3 regions of the Moritella sp. 24 genome follow, and region 2 is predicted to be linked to each of the others. Evidence: predicted binding sites of a transcription regulator. Region 2 holds the regulator's gene; each other region holds the start of a gene.
What was found. Region 2 encodes sigma-54, which starts transcription at its own class of promoters, with help from an activator protein. Its sites were predicted from a motif close to GTTGGCACGNNNNTNGNNT; they were not measured.

Region 1 (3,294 bases), 1.0 Mb from region 2:
GTAGCCAATACCGCGATATCCAAGCCTCGCGGTAAGGAATCTTGCTTAAAACCAGTCATCTGAGCATATTCCGCAAATACGTCGGCTTCACTATCAAAACTAAATTCTTTCGTGAATCCCATACGCTTAGCGACTTCAGCCAGCAACCACCAATCAGCTTTCGCTTCACCCAAGCTAGGTAAAAAGCCACGTTGACGGGAGATACAACGCTCAGAATTGGTCACTGTACCGGTTTTTTCACCCCAACCTTGCGCCGGTAATAATACATCCGCGCAGGCAATGGTGTCTGATTTAGCAATACAATCCGATACAACCACCAGCGGGCAATTTAATAACGCTTGTTGAATTTTGTCTGAATCAGGCAGGCTAACAACCGGGTTTGTACCCATAATCCAAATGGCTTTTATTTTACCTTGATGCACTTGATCAAACATATCAATGGCTTTAGCACCGTTATTGGTGGCCAGTTTATCAGTATGCCAAAACTCACTCACCAACTTATGACTCTCTGGTGTAAAGTCCATATGCGCAGCAAGCATACTGGCAAGGCCACCAACTTCACGGCCACCCATCGCATTTGGCTGACCGGTCACAGAAAATGGACTGGCACCCGGTTTACCCACGCGACCTGTCGCTAAGTGACAGTTAATAATAGCATTTACTTTGTTCGTACCACTGGTTGACTGATTCACACCTTGGCTAAATAACGTTAAGGTTTTATCAATATCGGTAAAACGATGGAAGAAGGCCAGCATAGTATCGAGTTCGAGATTACAGAATTCAGCCAGTTCAAACCAACTTGGTGTTGATTGATAAGCCGACTCAAGTGCAGCTTCGAAGCCTTCGGTATGTTGGGCGATATAAGCAAGGTCACAGGCGTTTTCTTGATCGAGAAACTCCAAAAGGCCATTATAAAGCGCGACATCCGTACCAGGACGAATGGCTAAATGCAGGTCGGCAATATCACAGCTATCTGTACGACGTGGATCTATCACGGTTACTTTCAAATTAGCGTTAGCCATTCTCGCCTGTTTAATACGGCGGAATAAAATAGGATGACACCAAGCCAGATTCGAACCGACTAAACAAATATGCTCAGCTTCTTCAATATCCGCATAACAAGCTGGCATTGAATCTTCGCCGAATGCACGCTTATGCGCGACCACAGCTGAAGACATACATAAACGTGAATTTGAGTCGATATTACTACTACCAATGAAGCCTTTCATCAACTTGTTAGCAACATAGTAGTCTTCCGTTAATAGCTGTCCTGATACATAGAAAGCAACAGCATCAGGGCCATGTTCGGCAATCACTTTATTAAATGATGACGCAACATAGCTGAGTGTGGTTTCCATGCTCTGCGCTTGGCCACGAATATAACATTCGGTAAGACGTCCTTCTGGGACTAGGGTATCGGCTAGCGTTAATCCTTTTGAGCAAAGGTTACCTAAATTGGTCGGGTGTGATTCATCACCACGAATAGTCACTGAATTATCTTGATTTACTTGCGCTTCGACACCGCAACCGGTACCGCAATAAGGACAGGTGGTTTTAACCCATTTGGGTATTTTCTTTAGCTTCTGCATATAATCATCCTTGTTTACGCATGTTCATACTATTGATAAAGCAAAAAGTTAGCCAAGTCTATCGTTTGGAGGTAACTAAGCTGCGATCCTAATGAAAGTATATTAATAATGCTTTAAACAAAGGCTAATAGACGTTTAAGTTCGATGAAAGCTCGATTGTAAAGCTCGATTGTAGTGCTTGAGACAATGTAGCGCACCAAATTGGTGCGTAAAAATGAAGCGATGGTCAGTAATTGCTAGCAGTGTCCGCTTAGTGACACACCTAATAATAACAACTTGTTACCATGCATCCCTAATCAAAGGATGCTGAAATGAAAAATAACAAAGGTTTTACATTAATTGAATTAGTGATTGTGATTATTGTACTCGGTATTTTAGCCGCAGCCGCGATGCCTAAGTTTATCAATCTTCAAGATGATGCCAAAACAAATGTCTTAAATGGTGTTAAGGGATCGATGCTGAGTGCTATTGATATCGCCTACAGTAAACTCGCTATAGACGGTTTAGAAGGCGCCAGATTTGTTAACAGTAATACGCGCTTAGACAATGATAGCCTACAACTAAGATCGTGGTGCGCTCACTGCCAGTTTCAATATGGTTATCCAGATCAAGGCTATATGAATAACTGGGACTCTATGTTGGATGGTGTCAGTGACCTTAATGGAGAACTTGATGACGTCGTTATGTTTTACCGTAATGCTAAAAACAAAAAGACCACCACAATTATTACTCTCGCTTCTAATATCACCCATCCAGCGGATCTCCAAATGTTGAAAGAGACGGGTTCAGGTAATTGCTATATAGAATACAAATACTCAGGCGTTAAAGGTGATCGACCAACAGTGACCTTATATGAATGTAAGTAGATCCCTTTATCACCTACAAGGCTACGCCTCTGAATAGTTTATTTACTTACTGCTAAGTACGCACCAGCCGCAATCATAATACTACCAGCACCGCGATTGAGTCGTTGGTGCGCCACAGGTGTCTTCAACATTTTCGCCATTCTACTCGCCCCGAACGCAATCAACATTAATCCAGACATTAGTGCAATGGATGATAAAACAGATACCAATGCAATATCTTGAGCCGTTAATACTGTCAAATCGATAAACGTCGGTAAAAATGAAATATAAAACAGGATCACTTTCGGGTTTGATGCTGAAATCAAAAATCCTTGGGTAAAGCTGGCCAACATAGCATTGTCTTTCTGGGCTTGTGTCTCAGCTTGAATATCACTTTTAATCTGAGGTAAGGCTTTAATCATCTTATAACCAAGATAAATCAGATAACTGGCACCTAAATAGCGAATAACAGTGAAGACTTCAGACCAATTTTCAGCAATAGTCGCAAGACCAAAACAGGCTAGAATCAAATAAATGACATCACTGCCAATCATTCCCATTGCGAGCATGATACATTTCTTTGGCCCCTCAACCATAGCGCGCGCCAAAATAGCAAAAACACCCGGTCCAGGTGTGATACCAAAAATAAATATAGCGATAAAAAATGTAATTGCCGATTCAAGTGACATCAATAAAACCTTTTATTAGATAACTAAACATAACAGGGCTCGACCCTATCATAGCTATTTATAAATTTTATATAATTAATGCTAAATAATATTAATTACATCAAAATCTCATAATGTCTTTTAACATTAGCGGAAGCCTTACCCCAAGCCGAGTCTTTAACTCTGATCTGG
Region 2 (3,294 bases):
AAGGCATCGGTTATTTACCACAAGAAGCGTCTATTTTTCGCCGTTTATCAGTAACGAAAAATATTATGGCGATCTTAGAACTTCGCACAGAATTAAGCCGTTTTGAACGTGAAGAAAAACTAGAAGAATTGTTAGAAGAATTTCATATCACCCATATTCGCGATAGTTTAGGCATGAGCTTATCCGGTGGTGAACGCCGCCGTGTTGAGATCGCAAGAGCACTTGCCGCTGATCCCAAGTTCATTTTATTAGATGAACCTTTTGCAGGTGTAGATCCTATCTCTGTCGGCGATATTAAGAAGATTATTCAGCATCTACGTGATCGTGGTTTAGGGGTGTTAATTACCGACCATAACGTACGTGAAACGCTTGATGTATGTGAGCACTCTTACATTGTAAGCCACGGACATTTAATCGCATCTGGTACTTCTGAAGAAATTCTGTCCAACGAAAAAGTAAAAGAAGTGTACCTTGGAGATCAATTCCGACTATAGTTTGATATTGATATATAGCCGCATTAAGGAAGAGAGAGTAGTCGTTAGATGAAGCCATCATTACAACTTCGTATGAGTCAATCTCTGGCAATGACGCCACAGCTACAACAAGCGATTCGATTATTACAATTATCGACCTTGGAGTTACAGCAAGAGATTCAAGAAGCGTTAGACAGCAACCCGCTGCTAGAACAAGAAGATCCCAACACATCTCCGTCAAATGAGAGTGATAACGATGATTCACTTAACGCTGATAGTACTGACTCAATTACTGATACCAGCCAAATAGAAGTGAGCGATGCGCTTAATAGCGACTCAATGCCCGATGAGCTACCTAACGACAGCAACTGGGATGATGTTTATACCCCACAAACGCAAACTCACAGCGGTGGTAGCGCAGGTATTGATGGTTTAGACCAAGTTTACCAAGGTGAAACCAGCGAAGGCTTATACGAACATCTCATGTGGCAAATGGAATTAACCCCCTTCTCCGATACTGACCGTGCAATTGCAGTCGCGATTATTGATGGCATCGATAATTATGGCTACCTTAGCCAAACTTGTGACGATATTCTAACGAGTGTCAATATAGGTCATCAAGAAACCAATGACAGTGACGAAGAGCAGATCGAATTAGATGAAGTTGAAGCGGTATTAAAACGTATCCAACATTTTGATCCCATCGGTGTTGCTGCACGTTCATTACAAGAATGTTTATTAATCCAACTTCAACACTTACCCAAAAACACGCCTTGGTTAACCGAATGTCAGCAAGTAATCCAATCTCATATGGATTTATTAGGTAATCGAGACTATCGTCAATTAAGCCGTAAAACAAAATTAAAAGAGCCTCAACTCAAAGAGATCATGCAATTAATCCAGAGCCTAGAACCAAGGCCTGGAAATGCCATAGATCAAAGTGAAGGACTCTATGTTATCCCTGATGTTCTGGTAAAGAAAAAAAATAATCAGTGGATAGTCGAGTTAAATCCTGACATTGTGCCAAGATTAAAAGTGAACAATGAATATTCAAGCCTATCGACGGGTAACCGTAATAGTAGCGATGGACAATTTATTCGTACGCATGTTCAAGAAGCAAAATGGTTTATTAAAAGTTTAGAAAGTCGTAATGAAACGTTACTAAAAGTAACAAAATGCATTGTTCAACGCCAAATGGATTTCTTTGAATATGGTGATGAAGCCATGAAACCTATGGTGTTGAATGATATTGCAGAAGAAGTGGAAATGCACGAATCAACAATTTCTCGTGTCACAACGCAGAAGTTTATGCATACACCACGTGGTATTTTTGAATTGAAGTTTTTCTTTTCAAGCCATGTAAGTACAGATAACGGTGGTGAGTGCTCATCTACCGCTATCCGCGCATTAATTAAGAAATTGGTTGCGGCAGAAAATGCCATAAAACCATTAAGTGACAGCAAGATTGCTGATTTACTTGCTGATCAAGGTATCAAAGTGGCTCGACGCACTATTGCGAAGTATCGAGAAGCGCTCAGCATACCGCCATCTAATCAGCGTAAGAGCCTGCTATAAGGCTCATCTAACCTTCATATGGGAGACATATATGCAAATTAATTTAACAGGTAGACATGTAGACATTACAGATTCACTGAAAGATTACGTTGATAGCAAGTTTTCCAAATTAGAACGACATTTCGATCACATTAACAATATCCATGTGATTTTAAATGTCGAAAAACTACTCCAAATTGCAGAAGCCAAAATACATCTAAATGGGGGTGAAATCTTTGCCGTACATGAGCATAATGACATGTATGCCGCAATTGATGGCTTAATGGATAAGCTTGATCGCCAAGTGATTAAGCACAAAGAAAAATTAATCCGTCATTAATTTTTAGTCCCACTAATAAATAACCTAAAGGAAATAAACATTTCCTTTAGGTATTAATGCTTCTGACATAATTAAAACATATCATATCCAAATCAATTGCGGGATAATGAGCCCATTATTTTATATCGCTATCAGTTTTAAATTAGCTACCTAATTTTGACTAACACTAGGATATATTAGCTACGCAGATGTGAGGATAAAAGATGAAATTAATAATAGTCAGTGGCCAATCAGGTTCCGGTAAATCAATCGCATTACGGGTACTTGAAGATCTAGGCTACTACTGCGTAGATAACCTGCCTGTTAAATTATTACCACAACTATTACAAACCTTAAACGCCAAAACAGAAAAAGTCGCGGTGAGTATTGATGTGCGTAATCTACCGACTGATAAGAAAGAGTTAAATGACATTATTGAGGAGCTAAAAGCGAGCACCGAGCTAACAAGCTTATTCCTTGATACTAATAAATCAGTTCTAATCAAACGCTACAGTGAAACAAGACGACTTCACCCATTAACCAAAGGTGAATTTTCATTATCTCAAGCGATTGAAATAGAAGAAAAACGCTTACGTCCAATCGCCTTACACGCAGATTTAAAAATCGATACGACTGAACTCAATATTCATGAGTTAAGTGAACAAATAAAAGAGCGTATTTTAGGTAAGAAAAATAATCAGCTTGTCTTAGTATTTCAATCTTTTGGTTTTAAACACGGTTTACCAATGGATGCAGATTATGTATTCGACGTACGATTTTTACCAAACCCGCATTGGATCCCAGAGCTAAAACCTTATACAGGGCTTGATGAACCAGTAATCAAATACCTCAGTCAGCAATCTGAAGTCATGAGTTTTACACTACAAATTGAAAACTTATTAACGACTTGGTTACCGCTACTTGAAAAGAACAATCGTAGCTATGTAA
Region 3 (3,294 bases), 1.5 Mb from region 2:
ACTTCGATGCTTTAATCGTCGTTGGTGGCTTTGGTGTTGCTAAAAATATAAGTGACTTTGCGATTAACGGAGCTACGTTTTCGGTTATTGAAGAATTTATCAATGTGGCGACTGAGTTTAAACTTGCGAAAAAACCAGCTGGTTATATGTGCATCGCACCTGTGTTATTAACGAAAATATATGAAAATGTAACACTCACTATCGGCAGTGATGCAGACACAGCAAATGTCTTAACTACGCTGGGAGCAACACATGAGAATAAAACCGTCGATGATGTATCAATTGACCTCGAAAACAAAGTTGTAACCACACCCGCTTACATGCTTGCAGACAGTCTTTTAGGTGCTAAATCTGGTATCTCTAAGCTTGTTAATTCAGTTATCACGTTGTGCTAGTTAAACATGAAGCGTTATTAACTATCGCTTAATCCGAATAGCTAATCAAAACCAAACTTTAGGGTTCGCCCTTAATTAATTCTTAAAATAGTAATTAGTCGCGCTTGTATTTAGAATACAGCTATCTTATTTAAAAGCATATTCACCAAAATGATACAAAATAACCTTGATCATATATGGTTTTTTAAAAGGTTAAACTATAAGAAATACAACTCTGATATGGTACTTTAATCGAATGCAGTTTTGATTCTGTACATTTTCACCTTTATGTTCAATAGGCCGCATATTGGTGATTTCAAAATAAACCGTAAAGTAAATCGACACCATTAGATTTCCAATAAATATGAAAAACTAATAATATCAATACATTATTTATACCTTCTCTCTATTTTAACTGTAAAATATATCATTATCAGTACTTTATAATGGTAATTCAGCCACAAGCTAAGAGACTACTACGTATTACACATGCTATGTAAATGCAGATAAAAACACCAGCATACTTGAGCAAGTAATTAACTTTTAGCACTTCAAATTCATTATATTGATATGAAATTTTATCGTACCATCGGAATTCGGGATTATTAAAAAAACCAAACATCGGGGGGAGGTAGAGTTACGACAGCTACAATTTATCCGGATGAATGCTAAGCGTCACCCGGATAAATCACTACCAACTTTCAATTAGACACCTGATTTATAAAGGTAAATTTAAACCACACCTAATTTCATAAACTCATTGGACTTACGATATAAGCCTCTGCACATGTGACATGCCCCTGTCGGCAACGACCAACTCAATTAGGTGCACATATAAAATCAAACCTCTTATCATTACTGTCTAAGCGCAGTTGGATGCTAAGTATTTTTTAAAGTAGATGTGTCAGTGAATGTTACATTTCGAACATCTTATTTATTTATCTAACTATTATTTTTATGTTGGAATAGTTATTGCTGTGATTATGGGGTACTTATCAAACGATAGAGAAAAACTATGACATTAATTAAAAATAAAATAGCACAGGCCCTATTATTTACGACTTGCACTTTTTGTTCGGTGCAGGCTAGTGCTGTATTGATCAATTTCGAAGCTGATACAGCAGGTGCCAAAGCTAATGGATTTTCGCCAGTAGGCGATCCTCTAGTAACCTTTACCGACAATGTCGGTTCAGGATTGCAAATTGGTAATTTTGGTGTTCAGGGGAATGGTAATGCTCTAGCTGTATTCTCTGATGGGGATGGAAGTGGTGTTTTTATCAACTTTGCCTCTGATATCATGAACTTATCTCTAAGTTTCGGTAATGACGATCCAAATTATTCTAATCCTGGAGATTTAGCATGGCTGGATTTGTATAAGAATGGAAGTTTGGTGGGACACACTGATGTTCTTTTGAACAGGGATGACATCATGAATCAAACTATCGGTTTTAACGGCCTTAACTTTGACCAAGCATTTTTCGCCTATACCGACGGTTCGGGGAATCCCTTTACTGGTGGAACAGGTACTAACATAGGACTAATCGAAATCATTGATGACATCAACTATACGGTGCCAGAGCCCTCCGCTATGGCTTTTATCGGTCTAGGCTTATTAGGACTTGGATGGTCCCGACGCAAAGCATAAGCCAGTGCTGTTAACTAACAGGCTGCATTTAGCAGATAAGATAAAGTATGCTAAATGCAGATTAATACCATGCCATCACAAAAATGAGCATAACATCTTATTTTTCTATAAATACGTAAATTTATAGTTCTTTAAGCTCGTTATATAAAAGTGGCATTGTGTGGATCATTGCGTATAACGCATGCTATGTGAAGTCTAAATAATCCTGTAGTTCGCTATGTGAATATAGCGAACTAATTAACCCTATATCTATTCAACATACTGAAAGCTAATCCTATCAACTAAACTTCAACGATTCAGACCCTATTTAACATATTGTCACAACACGCCATCCCCAAAGTACACTCACGTAAAATCGTCACCTCAAGGGTTATTTATCGGTGTTCAATTAGCTATTACAGGCTCTTCGGCGATTCGATATTTCTTCGGGATAGTTTCAATCGATTTTCCACCAACTCTTACGGGGTCAAACACAAGAACAGTAAGTCAATTGTAATTGGTGGTAACTCTTGTGCCGGAATTAGTCTCAATTCATTTATAAGCTCTTCTTGGTGATGGAATACATTGCGTAAAGCCTTAAGTGCAACGAACTCATCCCAATCAAAGAAATCAAACTGTTTGGCCTTTGTTAACTTATCATTAAGGCTTTGAATTGTATAATCTAAATACTCTTTCACTTGCAGGTATAATTACATTCATCGGGGCACCTTAAAATTGAGTTACATAGACGTCCGCTTAAGCGGACAAAAATAATTGGCTAAAATTTTGTAGCGAAGCGAAATATAGCTAACTATGTTTTTCCCGTTTTAAAGCGCTTGCTATGTATTTACAACACAACAAATACAGCAGCCCAAAGTGCAAGCATGAGCCAATATTTTTCGATTCTATTTACATGTAATAAGTGTTTCTGTCGAAGTTCATTAACTCCTGGTATGGCAAAACTTCCTGTTTGTTTAAGTAAACCAAATGCTGACTTATGAAACCAATTAACAAATAGAACTGAAACAGTAGGAACTATCAACTTATATTGGGAATCAAAAGATCCAAACTCATATATAGTGAGAACTAAAGGAGTACTAACACCAATAAGCAGAAATACATAGAAGCCAACTAAATTTAAAATTAATTTATATTCTCTTTGTTTACGAGTCACGAACACTCCTTAATTGACACCTAAAATTTGCATAGCAAGACAGTTCGATTACCCAAATTCATTTACCCTAATCAATAACGACTAATCAAATGAAAAATAAGATAAAATATCAATCTGACATT

Region 1: the regulator sigma-54 is predicted to act here: its motif matches at 1,628-1,646, upstream of HWV00_RS15010 (nitrate reductase).
Region 3: the regulator sigma-54 is predicted to act here: its motif matches at 1,334-1,352, upstream of HWV00_RS05860 (PEP-CTERM sorting domain-containing protein).

What each region holds. Positions count from the first base shown of each region.
Region 1 covers NZ_CP056123.1:3,387,026-3,390,319, forward strand. Annotated here, with positions in the region: gene HWV00_RS15010 (nitrate reductase) at 1-1,589, opposite strand, end outside; gene HWV00_RS21590 (type II secretion system protein) at 1,901-2,455, shown strand; gene HWV00_RS15020 (LysE family translocator) at 2,494-3,123, opposite strand; gene HWV00_RS15025 (putative quinol monooxygenase) at 3,219-3,294, opposite strand, start outside.
Region 2 covers NZ_CP056123.1:4,399,643-4,402,936, forward strand. Annotated here, with positions in the region: gene lptB (LPS export ABC transporter ATP-binding protein) at 1-494, shown strand, start outside; gene HWV00_RS19660 (RNA polymerase factor sigma-54) at 543-2,048, shown strand; gene hpf (ribosome hibernation promoting factor) at 2,080-2,367, shown strand; gene rapZ (RNase adapter RapZ) at 2,571-3,294, shown strand, end outside.
Region 3 covers NZ_CP056123.1:1,284,656-1,287,949, reverse strand. Annotated here, with positions in the region: gene elbB (isoprenoid biosynthesis glyoxalase ElbB) at 1-395, shown strand, start outside; gene HWV00_RS05860 (PEP-CTERM sorting domain-containing protein) at 1,390-2,019, shown strand; gene HWV00_RS05855 (hypothetical protein) at 2,846-3,172, opposite strand.